Regions from separate parts of the Atlantibacter sp. genome, predicted to be linked through region 2. Evidence: predicted binding sites of a transcription regulator. Region 2 holds the regulator's gene; the other holds the start of a gene.
The links. Region 2 encodes LexA, which represses DNA repair genes until DNA is damaged. Its sites were predicted from a motif close to TNCTGTATGTACATACAGNA; they were not measured.
Positions count from the first base shown of each region.

Region 1: dinG (ATP-dependent DNA helicase DinG) is a predicted target of LexA. The motif match lies at 2,488-2,507, and genes of this name have one in related genera.

Region 1 covers NZ_DAMBQK010000005.1:50,449-54,877, forward strand. Annotated here, with positions in the region: gene hlyD (secretion protein HlyD) at 1-70, opposite strand, end outside; gene cecR (transcriptional regulator CecR) at 70-750, opposite strand; gene rhlE (ATP-dependent RNA helicase RhlE) at 979-2,388, shown strand; gene dinG (ATP-dependent DNA helicase DinG) at 2,522-4,429, shown strand, end outside.
Region 2 covers NZ_DAMBQK010000008.1:34,020-38,448, reverse strand. Annotated here, with positions in the region: gene dinF (MATE family efflux transporter DinF) at 1-1,147, opposite strand, end outside; gene lexA (transcriptional repressor LexA) at 1,221-1,829, opposite strand; gene RT120_RS09550 (diacylglycerol kinase) at 1,938-2,306, opposite strand; gene plsB (glycerol-3-phosphate 1-O-acyltransferase PlsB) at 2,439-4,429, shown strand, end outside.

The DNA of each region.
Region 1 (4,429 bases), on a different contig from region 2:
AGCCGCCAAAACAGGCCGCCAGCACCAGCACGACGATAACCACTAACAGTACCGGTTTTTTGTTTTTCATTAATCGCCACTCCTTACAGATAAGCCCTGCAAAATAAAATCAATATGGCTGGAAACCACCTGATGAATGCATTCACTTTTTTGCGGGTCGAACGCCGTCCAGCCGGTACGCACCAGAATGGTTTCGCGCCCCAGGCGGAAGGCGAGGATTTCGCCGATCAGCGCATGGGTGTGCAAAATGGTGGTGACATCGCCCGGATCGCGCCCGGTATAGCTGGCGACCAGGTGGGTGAGGTGGGTGTGCAGCGGCTCAATCACCTTGTCATGAATGAGCTGATAGGCCGGGGTCGGGGAAAGCTGCTCGCGTGAGATAAATTTGCTCAGATTCAACGTCTCATCGGCGGTCATCAGCGTGACCATATGGCGGCTGGCGTCGTCGATCAAACGGCGGATGTCGGCTTTGTCCGGCTTCGGCTGGGCTAAGATTAACTGGGCGGCTTCGGCGTGGGCCTGAAATTGGCTGCCGATAAAATCCGCCAGCGCCTGGGCGCAGGCGAGGTACAAATCCTCTTTTGAGCCAAAATAATAGGTAATGGCCGCGATGTTTTGCCCGGCGGCGGCGGCAATATCCCGCGTCGTGGCGTGCAAACCGTATTCGCCGAACTGAGCCGTAGCGGCCTGGATGAGCTGGCTTTTGGCGTGTTCGCCCCGGCTGGTCAACGGACTGGTGATGTTAATCATCACTGTCACCCATAAAGTTAATCAATCGATTGATTGACTTTATGGTTAAACGTTGAGCTTGTCCAGTCGGGGAGTGAAAATGAAACCGGCAGCAGGGCGACAATTTATGCGCCACGTCACAAAAACTGCTACACTCCGCCCCCTTATGACATTGTGGTTTTGTCTCTGATTAGTGATAACTCCCCCTGAAACTACACCTTATCGGGTCGGGGCGAGTCTGGAGTTGTTATGTCTTTTGATTCGCTTGGTTTGAACCCTGATATTTTACGTGCCGTGACCGAACAGGGTTACACCGAACCTACCCCGATTCAACGCCAGGCTATCCCTGTGGTATTGCAGGGGCGCGACCTGATGGCCAGCGCACAAACCGGCACCGGCAAAACCGCCGGTTTTACCTTGCCGCTGTTACAGTTACTGACTGATAAAGCGCATCAGGCCAAGGGCAACCGTCCGGTGCGCGCGTTGATTTTAACCCCGACCCGCGAACTGGCGGCCCAGGTGGGCGAGAACGTCCGCGAGTACAGTCAATATCTGAATATCCGTTCGCTGGTGGTATTCGGTGGCGTGAGCATCAACCCGCAGATGATGAAACTGCGCGGCGGCGTGGATGTGCTGATTGCCACCCCTGGCCGTCTGCTCGATCTGGAACACCAGAACGCCGTTAAGCTCGACAAAGTAGAGATTTTGGTGCTCGACGAAGCGGACCGGATGCTCGATATGGGCTTTATCCACGATATCCGCCGCGTGCTGGCGAAGCTGCCGCCGCGCCGCCAGAACCTGCTGTTCTCTGCGACCTTCTCTGACGACATTAAATCGCTGGCGGAAAAACTGCTGCATAACCCGGCGGAAGTAGAAGTGGCGCGCCGCAACACCGCGTCCGAGCAGATCACCCAGTACGTTCACTTTGTGGATAAAAAACGCAAGCGTGAGCTGCTGTCACAGATGATCGGCAAAGAAAACTGGCAGCAGGTGCTGGTATTTACCCGTACCAAGCACGGTGCCAACCATCTGGCGGAGCAGTTGAATAAAGACGGCATCCGCAGCGCCGCCATTCACGGCAACAAGAGCCAGGGCGCGCGTACCCGTGCGTTAGCTGATTTTAAATCCGGCGATCTGCGTGTGCTGGTAGCGACCGATATCGCTGCGCGCGGCCTGGATATTGAAGAACTGCCGCACGTAGTGAACTATGAGCTGCCGAACGTACCGGAAGATTATGTGCACCGCATTGGCCGTACTGGCCGCGCTGCTGCGACCGGTCAGGCGCTGTCGCTGGTGTGCGTCGACGAGCATAAACTGCTGCGCGACATTGAACGTTTGCTGAAGCGCGAAGTACCGCGTATGGCGATCCCAGGTTTTGAACCGGACCCGAGCATCCCGGCAGAGCCGATCCAGAATGGTCGCGACAGCCGTGGCGGCGGTCGTGGTCGTGGTCAGGCACCGCGCGGCGGCCAGTCTTCCGGTCGCGGCCAGCAGCAGGGCCAGCGCCGTAGCGAAGGCGGTGCGCCGAAAGGCGATCGCCGTACCGGTGGCGATGCCGCGAAAGGCGAAAAACCGTCGCGCCGTCTCGGCGATGCGGCAAAACCGGCAGGCGACCGTCCGCGCCGTCCGCGCCCGAGAAAACCGGCCAGCGCGCAGTAACATCAAATGGGAGCCCACGTGGCTCCCTTGTTATTTCTGCGCGGCGTCTCGCGTAACCGCGGGCTTTTGCTTTGCGGCAGCGGGATGAAGATGTCACAATAGTGGCTGTTTATACAGTATTTATGGTTCTGCTATGGCGTTATCCAGCGCACAAAAAACGCAAATCGCAGCGTGGTACAAGGCGTTGCAACTGCAAATCCCCGACTTTATTCCCCGTGCCCCGCAGCGGCAGATGATTGCGGAAGTCGCCAAAACCCTGGCGGGGGATGAAGGGCGGCATCTGGCGATTGAAGCGCCCACCGGCGTGGGGAAAACCCTGTCGTACCTGATCCCCGGTATCGCCATTGCCCGCGATGAACAAAAAACGCTGGTGGTGAGCACCGCCAACGTCGCGTTGCAGGACCAGATCTTCAGCAAGGATTTGCCGCTGCTGAAAAAAATCATCCCGGATTTGCGCTTTACCGCCGCGTTTGGCCGGGGGCGCTACGTCTGCCCGCGCAACCTCAGCGCGCTGGCCAGCACCGAACCTTCCCAGCAGGATTTACTGGCGTTTCTCGATGACGAACTGACGCCTAACAGCCAGGAAGAACAGAAGTTCTGCGCTACGCTGAAAACCGAACTCGACAGCTATAAATGGGATGGCCTGCGCGATCACAGCCACAAGGCCATTGACGACGACCTATGGCGGCGGTTAAGCACCGATAAAGCCAGCTGCCTGAACCGCAACTGCCATTACTACCGCGAATGCCCGTTTTTTGTGGCGCGCCGGGAGATCCAGGAAGCGGAAGTGGTGGTGGCTAACCACGCGCTGGTGATGGCGGCGTTGGAGAGCGAATCGGTATTGCCGGAGCCAAAGAACCTGCTGCTGGTGCTGGATGAAGGCCATCACTTGCCGGATGTGGCGCGCGATGCGCTGGAGATGAGCGCGGAAATCACCGCGCCCTGGTATCGGCTACAGCTTGACCTGTTCTGTAAGTTAATCGCCACCTGTCTGGAACAGTTCCGCCCGAAAACCACGCCGCCGCTGGCGACGCCGGAGCGGCTGAACGCCCATTGCGAAGAGCTTTATGAGCATATCGCTTCGCTGAATAACATCCTCAATCTTTATCTGCCACCGTCCCAGGCGGCGGAGCACCGCTTCGCAATGGGCGAGCTGCCAACGGAGATTATGGAGATTTGCCAGCGGCTGGCGAAGCTCACCGAGCAACTGCGCGGCCTGGCGGAGCTGTTTTTAAACGATCTCAGCGAGAAAACTGCCAGCCACGACGCGGTGCGCCTGCATCGGGTGCTGTTGCAAATGAACCGCGCGCTGGGCATGTTTGAGAGCCAGAGCAAACTGTGGCGGCTGTCGGCAATGGCGCAGGCCTCCGGCGCGCCAGTCACCAAATGGGCGACCCGCGAGGTGCGCGAAGGCCAGCTGCATCTGTTCTTCCACTGCGTGGGAATACGGGTCAGCGATCAACTGGAGAAACTGCTGTGGCGCAGCGTGCCGCATATTGTGGTGACCTCCGCCACCCTGCGTTCCCTGAACAGCTTTTCGCGCCTCCAGGAGATGAGCGGCCTGAAAGACAAAGCGGGGGATCGCTTTGTGGCGCTGGACTCGCCGTTTAATCACGTCGAGCAGGGCAAAATTATCATCCCCCAGATGCACTATGAACCGCTTATCGATAATGAAGAGCAGCATCTGGCAGAGATGGCGGCGTTTTTCCGTCAGGAAGTCGAGAGCAAAAAGCATCTCGGTATGTTGGTGCTGTTTGCCAGCGGGCGCGCCATGCTGCGTTTTCTCGACCATGTTGCTGACCTGCGGCTGTTACTGCTGGTACAGGGCGATAAACCGCGTTCCCGGCTGATCCAACTGCACCGCCAGCGGGTGGAAAACGGCGAGCGCAGTGTGCTGATTGGTCTGCAATCCTTCGCTGAAGGCCTGGATTTAAAAGGCGATCTGCTGACTCAGGTGCATATTCATAAAATTGCCTTCCCGCCCATCGACAGCCCGGTGGTGATCACCGAAGGGGAGTGGCTGAAAAGCCTGAACCGCTAT
Region 2 (4,429 bases):
TTTCCGCGCCACGGGTAGCGCCGATAAACATGCCGTCCAGCAGATAACACCACACGCCAACCAGCGGCAGCACCACCTGCCAGCCGAGGTAACGATCCGCTTGTTGTTGTAAAACCGGCAGCGAGGTCAGCATCGCAACAATATGCTCGCCCCACAGCGCATAAACCGTAGCGAACATCAGCGCCACCAGGCCCGCCTGGCGGCAGGCGGCATGCCAGACTTTGATCAGTTGGTTGCTGTTACCTGCGCCGTAAGCCTGCCCGGAATGGGCTTCCACCGCATAGGCGAAACCATCCAGTGCGTAGGCGGTGAACGTCAGCAGCGTCATCAGGACGGCATTCACCGCCACCACATCGCTCCCCATCCGCGCACCTAAAATTGTGACGCTGGCGAAACAGATTTGCAGCAGCAGCGAACGCAGCATGATGTCGCGATTGAGCGCCAGTAAACGCCAGATATCGCCGCGCCAGGCAGAGAGCAGCATTGCCGGATTGATGCCCCGCAGTGTCATGACATGCCAGGCCATCAGCAATCCGACGATCAGCGTGATGTATTCCGCCGCCACCGTTGCCAGCGCAGCGCCCTGCACGTTCATATCCAGCCCCACCACCAGCCACAGGTCGAGTGCGATATTCAGCACATTGCCAACAACCAGCAGGATCACTGGCGCTCGCGCGTACTGCACCCCCAATAACCAGCCTAACAGCACCAGGTTCGCCAGCGTCGCAGGCGCGCTTAGCCAGCGGATTTCCAGAAAGCGCCGCGCCTGATGTAATACTTCTTCGCTGCCGCCTACGATATGCAACGCCAGGTTAATCAGCGGGGTCTGTAACAGCATAATCGCCACCCCGGCCAGCACCGCCAGCAGTAGCGGTTGCACCAGGGCTCGCGCCATCGCCTGCGGGTTTTTTGCACCAAATGCCTGGGCGGTTAAGCCTGTAGTGCTCATTCTCAGAAACAGCAGCAGCATAAACAGAAAGCTGGTGGCGGTTGCGCCAATGGCGACACCGGCTAAATAAACCGGGCTATCGAGATGGCCGATAACGGCGGTATCCACCAGGCCGAGCAGCGGCACGGTAATATTGGAGAAGATCATGGGTAGCGCCAGGCGCCACAATGCTTTATCAGCAGACGTGAAAAATGGCATGACGCAATCCGTAGCGGTAGGGGATTCTATACCGTAACGCGGCGCGCTACGGCTTCAAATCAGGCAGCAGAGCTTACAGCCACTCGCCGTTGCGGATCACGCCGACGGCAAGCCCTTCAATAGAAAAGGCCTGCTGACGCAGGTCAACAACGATTGGGGAGAATTCGCTGTTTTCCGGCAGTAACTGCACCGTGTTGCCCTGTTTATTCAGACGCTTAACGGTCACTTCGTCATCAATGCGCGCGACCACCACCTGCCCGTTACGCACATCCTGAGTTTTATGCACCGCGAGCAAATCGCCGTCCATAATCCCGATATCTTTCATCGACATACCGCTAACGCGCAGCAGGAAATCCGCGCTGGGCTTAAACAAGCCGGGATCGACCTGGTAATGGCCTTCGATATGCTGCTGAGCTAACAGCGGTTCGCCCGCGGCAACGCGCCCAACCAGCGGCAGCCCCTCTTCCTCTTCCACCAGTAAACGCAGACCGCGCGACGCGCCAGAAACGATTTCAATTACCCCTTTACGCGCCAGGGCTTTTAAATGTTCTTCTGCAGCGTTAGGAGAACGAAAGCCCAGACGCTGTGCAATCTCCGCACGAGTGGGAGGCATGCCGGTTTGGCTGATGTGATCCCGAATGAGATCAAACACCTCTTGCTGTCTGGCCGTTAAACTTTTCATTCCGCCCCCTGGGTGCATATACAGTAATGCTGTGAGTATATACAGCTAACGGTGATTTTGAAACCACAAAATGAGCAAATATCCGCATGTTAGCGACATCTGGAAGAGTTATCGCAAATTTGACCAGAGCAATATGCCCCAGGTCATCAGCGCCAGTAAAATAGCAAACAGTACCGCCGCCGAGCCCATATCTTTGGCGCGCCCGGAAAGTTCATGAAATTCCGGGCCGATGCGATCGACCACCGCTTCGAGGGCGCTATTAAGGATCTCAACAATCATCACCAGAATGACGGAGCCAATCAGCAACACCCGGGTAATCGGATCGACATCCAGCCAGCAGGCGATAGCAATGGCGACAATCGCCGCGACGCCCTCCTGGCGAAACGCCGCTTCGTTCTTCCAGGCGGCGCAAATGCCTTTCCAGGAGTAACCTGCTGCTTTAATTATTCGTATCAACCCGGTGGTGTTATTCGCCATGAAAGGAAACCTTTTTAAAAAACGCGCATCAATAGCATTAAGCAACGAAACGTAAGCACCACAGAAATTCCCGCTTGTTTCTGATATTCTTGCGGTGCAATTGCATTATTAACCAGAGGCTTTACATCGTTTATGTCCGGCTGGCCACGAATTTACTACAAATTACTTAATTTACCATTACGCGTACTGGTAAAAAGCAAATCCATTCCGGCGGATCCGTGCGCCGAACTGGGGCTCGATACCTCGCGCCCGATTATGTACGTTCTTCCGTACAACTCGAAGGCGGACTTGCTGACGCTGCGCCAACAATGTCTGGCACACGATTTGCCCGACCCGCTGGAGCCTCTCGAAATTGACGGCACTCTGCTGCCGCGCCATGTGTTTATTCACGGCGGGCCGCGGGTATTCACCTATTACACGCCGAAAGAGGAGTCGATTAAGCTGTTCCACGACTATCTCGATCTGCATCGCAGCAATCCGCAACTTGATGTGCAGATGGTGCCGGTATCGGTGATGTTCGGGCGCGCGCCGGGCCGTGAAAAAGGCGAAGTAAACCCGCCGCTGCGGATGCTGAACGGCTTGCAGAAATTTTTTGCCGTTTCCTGGTTAGGGCGCGACAGCTTTGTACGCTTTTCGCCCTCGCTGTCACTGCGCCGCATGGCGGATGAACACGGCACCGATAAAACCATTGCCCAGAAGCTGGCGCGAGTGGCGCGTATGCACTTCGCCCGCCAGCGCCTGGCCGCCGTCGGGCCGCGTTTACCGGCGCGTCAGGACCTGTTTAATAAGCTGCTGGCCTCTAAAGCCATTGCCCGCGCGGTAGAAGACGAAGCGCGCAGCAAAAAAATCTCCCATGAAAAAGCCCAGCAAAATGCCGTGGCGTTGATGGAAGAGATTGCGGCGAACTTCTCTTACGAAACCATTCGTCTGATGGACCGCATTCTGGGCTTTACCTGGAACCGCCTCTATCAGGGCATTAATGTGCACAACGCCGAGCGGGTGCGCCAACTGGCGCATGACGGTCACGAACTGGTGTACGTTCCCTGCCACCGCAGCCATATGGACTATATGCTGCTGTCCTATGTGCTGTATCACCAGGGCCTTGTGCCGCCGCACATCGCTGCGGGTATCAACCTGAACTTCTGGCCAGCAGGCCCGATGTTCCGCCGCCTGGGCGCGTTCTTTATTCGTCGTACGTTCAAGGGCAACAAACTTTACTCCACGGTGTTCCGCGAGTATCTGGGCGAACTGTTCAGCCGCGGCTATTCGGTGGAGTATTTTGTTGAAGGGGGCCGTTCCCGTACCGGTCGCCTGCTGGACCCGAAAACCGGCACCCTGTCGATGACCATCCAGGCGATGCTGCGCGGCGGCACCCGCCCTATCACGCTGGTTCCTATCTACATCGGCTATGAACACGTGATGGAAGTGGGTACTTACGCCAAAGAGCTGCGTGGCGCGACCAAAGAGAAAGAGAACTTCGCGAAGATGGTTAGCGGGCTGAGCAAGCTGCGCAACCTGGGCCAGGGCTACGTAAACTTCGGCGAACCGATGCCGTTGATGACGTACCTGAACCAGCACGTGCCCGAATGGCGTGACTCCATCGACCCGATTGAAGCGATCCGCCCTGCCTGGCTGACGCCGACGGTGAATGCCATCGCGGCCGACCTGATGGTGCGCATCAACAACGCGGGCGCGGCTAACGCCATGAACTTATGCTGTACGGCGCTGCTGGCGTCGCGTCAACGTTCGCTTACCCGCGAGCAGTTGACCGAACAGCTCGGCTGTTACTTAAGCCTGCTGCGTAACGTGCCTTATGCGCCGGATGCAACGACACCAGCCCAATCCGCCAACGAGCTGATTGAGCACGCGCTGCAAATGAACAAGTTTGAAGTCGAAAAAGACACCATCGGCGACATTATCATTCTGCCGCGCGAGCAGGCCGTGTTGATGACCTACTACCGCAACAACATTCATCATATGCTGGTGCTGCCATCGCTGCTGGCGGCCATGATCGCCCAGCATCGTCACATTACCCGTGAAGAGTTGCTGCGCCAGGTTGAAGTGCTCTACCCGATGCTGAAAGCGGAGTTGTTCCTGCGCTGGGAGAAAAGCGAACTGGGCGC